DNA from 2 places in the Paenibacillus sp. T2-29 genome. Region 2 is predicted to be linked to the other one. Evidence: riboswitches for the same ligand, from Rfam matches in the RefSeq annotation. Region 2 holds a riboswitch; the other holds the start of a gene.
The links. Region 2 has a riboswitch for glycine ahead of gcvT (glycine cleavage system aminomethyltransferase GcvT). Riboswitches for the same ligand answer to the same signal wherever they lie in the genome.
Positions count from the first base shown of each region.

Region 1: linked by a shared signal. The riboswitch ahead of sdaAB (L-serine ammonia-lyase, iron-sulfur-dependent subunit beta) and the one ahead of gcvT (glycine cleavage system aminomethyltransferase GcvT) in region 2 are both predicted to bind glycine.

Region 1 covers NZ_JBREVE010000014.1:92,701-95,913, forward strand. The annotation lists gene ACU1JV_RS25770 (DUF6359 domain-containing protein) at 1-1,077, opposite strand, end outside; glycine riboswitch at 1,292-1,406, shown strand; gene sdaAB (L-serine ammonia-lyase, iron-sulfur-dependent subunit beta) at 1,618-2,307, shown strand; gene sdaAA (L-serine ammonia-lyase, iron-sulfur-dependent, subunit alpha) at 2,297-3,196, shown strand.
Region 2 covers NZ_JBREVE010000011.1:108,156-111,368, forward strand. The annotation lists gene ACU1JV_RS23595 (PTS mannitol transporter subunit IICB) at 1-550, opposite strand, end outside; gene gcvH (glycine cleavage system protein GcvH) at 976-1,374, opposite strand; glycine riboswitch at 1,767-1,866, shown strand; glycine riboswitch at 1,867-1,963, shown strand; gene gcvT (glycine cleavage system aminomethyltransferase GcvT) at 2,043-3,143, shown strand.

The DNA.
Region 1 (3,213 bases), on a different contig from region 2:
CTTGGTAATGCCAAAGGATTGATCTGCGGTTACAATGTCCGTAGCATTCACGTCGCCAAGCGCATTATAACGGAAACGAACACCAAAGTTGGTTGCCAGCCAATCGGAGCTAGTTAACCCCTGCATCGCCGGTGATGCTGCTTCTTCTGTAGTCATCCCTTTGGCCGGATTAGTATAGGCTCCACGACGGTAGCCATTCATAACCTCAGAGGAATCCCAACGGTTTTTGTTACGGTCCGCATTATAGTGGTCGGAGATGAAGAAGACACTTCCCCCGTTATTCACATATTGCAGCAGGGCAGCCTGCTCGGATGCCTTAAAGGCAACATTCGCCTCACCGATGATGAACACATCATATTGGCGCAGCTTATCATAGGTTATGGCCTGTTCTCCATAAGTAAAAGGAATGGGACGGTTCAGTTGGTCCACTGTAAAACCTACATTACGCAATCCATTGGCAAAGTCGGAGAAGGCGCCTTCAATGACCCAATCTGCTGCCCCAGCCGTCTGTGCGTGTGTATTATCGAACAGCACCTTTTTGCCTTTGCCATCCGGCAGTGTAGTACCGGGTTGACCCGGGTTTCCAGGTTCAGGTTCGCCAGGTTCACCTGGTTCCCCCGGCTCGCTTCCGTTCACCAGTTCAACAGTGCTTGGACTTTTCACTCCACCAAAATTATTGTAGGTGCCAAGTGTACCCGTCACACGGATTTTGCTGCCAATCAGCTCAGGATGGCCTGTTAGCCCAAATTGCCCTCTGTACGCTGATGTCAGCTGTACATCCAATAGATTAGACGTGCTTCGTTCATTGGCCTGGTCGGCAATCAGTACGTTAAAATCATTCGCAAACGGAGAAGAAAAATTAGCCGTTTTCGATCCGGTAGCATGTCCGACGATGTAACCTTCCACCGTCACTGTGCCTCCACTGCCTTGGCGCTGGAGTGCCTCGGCTACTGTCAGTGCTCCCTCCGCTTTGACCTGACCGAATGGAACGAAGATCCCGATCAGCAGCGATACGATCGCTGCCAGATGCAGCACCCCTTTCAAGCGTGAACCTGTGAACCGCAAGCCTTTTACCATACGTCAATATCCCTCCTATAATTTCATAAATGTAATTGTCCTCTATCAGATTAGCTATCAATCTTCTAATTCCTTCCTGATTTCATCCATAATTATGTAAATTTTATTCTTATTTATCGGAAACTCGCTTGTTTATGTAAAAATTGAACCCTGCGATTGACACCGAGCACAGCATACATTACGCTAAGAAAGATATGTAGAACGGTATACGCGAATGAAGATGACGGGAGAGTCTGTCCAGGGGCTTACACGCTGGCGGCACCGAAGGAGCAAGACGCCAACACCCGGCTGGCGGATAATCTCTCAGGTCCATGTATCGTCATCTGACGCAACTCTGGAGAGAGCGCAAGCCACCCAAGGGGTAAGGCGGTAAGGACACCGCACGAAACTCTCAGGTAACGAGGACAGAGATAAGGGAAACTTCCTTATCCTGTCCTTTTTTGCGCTCACATTGTACGTCAGCATTAGGAACCGTCATAGCCGCGCAAAAACGCGGAAATACCATATACTATGGTACTAGAACATACAGGGGGCCACACCATGCGTTTCAAAGATGTATTTTCCATTATCGGTCCGGCCATGACCGGACCTTCCAGTTCACACACTGCAGGCGCGGTGCGGCTTGCACGCGTTGCCCGTCACTGGCTCGGGACGCAGCCTGACCGTGCCCGCATGACACTGTACGGCTCCTTCGCCGACACATACAAAGGACACGGTACAGACCTGGCGCTCATCGCAGGACTGCTCAATTACGATACAGACGACCACCGAATTCCAGATGCCGAGCAATGGGCGGAGCAGGCCGGGATGATCGTGGAATTTGCCGTCAGCGGACTACCCGCCCCCCATCCGAACACCGTCCGTTTTGAGCTGTGGAAGGGTGAGGATCAGCGTACACTGCTGGGTTCCTCCATCGGCGGTGGCAGCATCCATGTCCAGCAGCTCAACGAATTCCGAGTCAACCTGACCGGAGAGCTGTCTACGTTGGTGCTTCTTCACTCGGATAAGCCCGGTACATTAGGTGCGGTGACTTCAGCGCTCGGCGCTGCTGACATTAACATTGCCTATATGCACGTGGATCGCAAAGGTCGGGATGGAGAAGCACTTACAGCTATCGAAACGGACAGTCCTCCTACGGCTGAATTAATCGCAAAACTACAATCCTTACCACATATGTACGAAATTAAAATGATTAATTTGAAAAAAGGAGCTGAATCTGATGCGATTTAGCCATCTGCATGAAATCAGCGCTATATGCGCTGAGGAATCCACCACGATTGGCCGCCTGATGATTCAAGAGCAGGTACAAGAGACGAATACAACGGAAGAAGAAATCTTCCGCCAAATGTCTGATTATTATGAAGTCATGAAAGAGGCTGTTCATCGTGGTCAGACGCAAGACACCGTATCCCGCAGTGGATTAACGGGCGGCGACGGCAAGCGCTTAGCCGAATATCTGCGGACAGGGGAAACCTGCTCCGGCGATGCCTCCGCGCTCGCCATGGCTTATGCGCTCTCCGTGTCGGAGGTTAATGCGTCCATGGGGCGCATTGTCGCCACGCCCACTGCAGGTTCATGCGGAGTCATCCCCGGTGTGTTCATTAGTGCGCAGGAGCGGTTCGGCTGGGATGATGAGCATATGGTGCACGGCTTGTTCTCAGCCGGAGCCATTGGCTACGTCATCGCCAACAATTCCTTCATTTCCGGCGCGGAGGGAGGCTGTCAGGCTGAGATTGGTTCAGCCATCGGGATGGCCGCTGGCGCTATGGTCGAGCTACGCGGTGGCACACCTGAGCAGGCTGTTCACGCCGTAGGCCTAGCGCTCAAGAACACGCTCGGCCTAATATGCGACCCCGTCGCCGGACTCGTCGAGATTCCGTGTATCGTGCGCAACGGGCTGGGAGCCGTGACCGCACTTGCCGCAGCGGATATGGCTTTGGCGGGTGTGCGCAGCGCCATTCCGTCTGACGAAGTCATTGACGTGATGCTTGAAGTCGGCAGCGCAATGCCGTCAAAGCACCGCGAGACCGCCAAAGGCGGCTTGGCCCAGACCCCCACTGGCAAGCGTTTGACCGAATCCCTTACTCGCAACACATCGGTCAAAAAGGATAAGCCATAATTGGGGTAACCTCCTCT
Region 2 (3,213 bases):
GCAGTAGCCCTGCGTTCACGAGGAACTGTACCCCTGTCGACAACACTTGACTGATGGTTTGCACGACCGGGCCGATCGCCACATGCGCTAGTAATGCTAGAATGGCACCGATAATCCCAGCCGAGAAATTATTGACCAGCATTTCAAAACCTGATTTGACTTTGCCCTCAATGGCCTTATCGAACTTCTTCAATATCCATGCAGCCAGCGGACCAGCTACCATCGCGCCCAGGAACATCGGGATATCGGCCCCCACAATGACCCCCATCGTCATAATGGCACCGATCACACCTCCACGCTGTCCGTGAATCATCGTGCCTCCCGTGTAACCGATCAGCAGTGGCAGCAAATAATTTTTCATCGGATCAACCAGTTGTGCAAAACCCTCATTCGGGAACCACCCGGTCGGAATAAAAAGGGCCGTAATTAATCCCCATGCGATAAAGGCTCCCATATTGGGCATAACCATACCGCTGAGAAAGCGGCCAAAACGCTGTACGGCGACACGAGCGCCACCGTTTGAACTGGACTTTGTGTCCACTGTGCTCATATTCATATCCTCCTTGTGAGTAAATAGCATCACTACCTTTTCTTAAAATTCATACTAAATGACAGCGCTATCTTCATCAACGAAATGAAAACGTACTTTCGTCATGAACGTTGATGACAACATTTAAATTTAAAGTAACGACAAGGCATTATACCTGCATAATTCTTCTTAATATGGCCGATAACAATAGAAATTAGTCGAAAAAACACTGTTGTAAATCTACACAATTTTATAGTGATGCTCTCTTCTAAGTCTGAGCAAACAACGTAAATACGTCTTCTAAAAGACAACAAAAAATAGCCGCTATGTCAGGTCATAGCGACTATTTTATACAAAAACTGAGCGGACTAACGATGCTCTTATTTAATTCAATATCCATATAAAAAATCAGAATAAAGCGCTATTATTTCATGCTGTATTGCTCATTATTGCTCATCCGAAATCAACTGCTCGTACTGCTCCGCAGACAGCAACTTGCCCAGAGCTTCCTCGACACCATTGCTCATCTCTACTTCGATCATCCAACCCTCTTCATAGGGTGATTCATTCACCAGCTCAGGTGTACTTTCCAGAGCTTCATTTACTTTCAAAACGGTTCCCGTCACCGGAGCAAAAAGATCGGATACGGTCTTCACCGATTCAATTGTACCAATCTCCGTCCCCTGTCCAATCGTTGTTCCCGCCCCAGGTAATTCCACAAAAACAATATCACCCAATTGATGCTGTGCAAAGTCTGTAATGCCGATCCGCAACGTCCCATCCACTGTGCGCTGAACCCACTCATGTTCGTCTGTATACCAAAGTTGCTGTTTCACTTCACTCATCCTGCTTCGCCTCACTTCCACATGAATAAAATGCTTTTGATCACCTGTATTAGACAAGTTAAGATTATGACAACAAGAACATCCATGTCAATAATACTAACAAAAATACTTCATACCAACCTATATAGCATAGTCTATCAAAAATAATAACTTGTAACAAACGCTTACATATCCTTATTTATACATTAAATGTTTTTCATATTGTTTCATATGACATTTTTATTGACATTTTGAATGAATTTGCGTATTAATGGGTTATAGTAATTGCTTTTGAAAATACCTCGACAACTGCAAACGCGGATGAACGCGGAGGGAGAGACTACCAAAAATATTCGCATCGCTGTTGTCGTTTGTGAGACAGTTGGGCACGCGAATCGGATCAAGTTGTTATCTGCAAAACCGGGTAACATACCGTTGATCCAAAAGGTAGCGCCGAAGGAGTAAACTTGCATTGCAGGTGAATCTCTCAGGCAAAAGGACCTCTGCCGGACGCATCTCTGGAGAGCATCCGTGAAAAGAGCGGATCACCCAAGGGGAAACCTGGTTCACACCGGGGTAACTTTCTGGTATCAAGGACAGAGCTGAAAGAAGAGTATGGACTGCCGTCTATACGTTTCTTTTAGCCTGTCTTTTTTGTTTAGCCGATTACACTGGATAGGAGTGAAAAAATGTCTAATTTGCGAAGAACACCACTATATTCGTCCTACGGGATGCAGCCCGGGGTTCGTTGTATTGACTTTGGCGGGTGGGAACTCCCCGTTCAGTTTAGCGGCATTCAAAAGGAGCATGAGGCCGTCCGACAACGTGCAGGTTTATTCGATGTATCGCATATGGGCGAGTTCTTGGTTGAAGGCAAAGAAGCTGAGGCTTTTTTGCAACAGGTAACTACGAATGATGTCAGCCAGTTGGAACCGGGCCAAGCACAATATTCACTCCTGTGTTACCCCGATGGAGGCGTAGTGGATGACTTGCTTGTATATTGCAAAGGACCAGAGCGCTACATGCTCGTTGTGAATGCCTCCAACATCGACAAAGATTGGGATTGGCTCATACGCCACGTACCAGCATCGGTTCATCTGGAGAATGTGTCTGATGCGATAGCATTGCTGGCATTACAAGGACCGGAAGCAGCACGTATTGCCGCAGCCGTGACAGATACAGATATTACGAATCTGGTATCTTTCCGATTCCATGAGAACGTGCAATTGTTCGGAGCAAAAGCACTTGTCTCGCGAACTGGATATACCGGCGAAGACGGTTTTGAATTTTATATCCCTGCTGAGGAAGCACCCGCCGTGTGGGATGGTTTGCTTCGTTGCGGTGGATCGTATGGACTGATTCCCGCTGGACTTGGTGCTCGCGATACGCTGCGCTTCGAGGCACGGCTACCGTTGTACGGACAGGAGTTATCTGCCACAATTTCACCGCTTGAGGCTGGGTTAGGTTTCTTCGTCAAGCTGAATAAAGGAGATTTTATCGGCAGGGAAGCACTGCAACGTCAAAAAGAACAAGGAATTCCTCGCAAGTTAATCGGGCTGGAAATGATTGACCGCGGTATCCCGCGCGCTCATTATCCAGTGTTCGCTGAAGGTCAACACATCGGTGAGGTCACAACGGGTACTCAATCGCCCACCTTGAAGCGTAATCTGGGGCTGGCCCTGGTGGACAGTCGTTTTAGCACCCTATCGACACCGCTGGAGGTCGAAATTCGTGGTAAACGCCTGCGTGCGGAAGTGGTCCCAGCCCCCTTTTATAAACGGCTACGCTGATCTTAATCCTCTTCATTCTAAAAAAGCGATCATGTCAGATGTAAAATTCTGGATTTTCCAATTACGACTA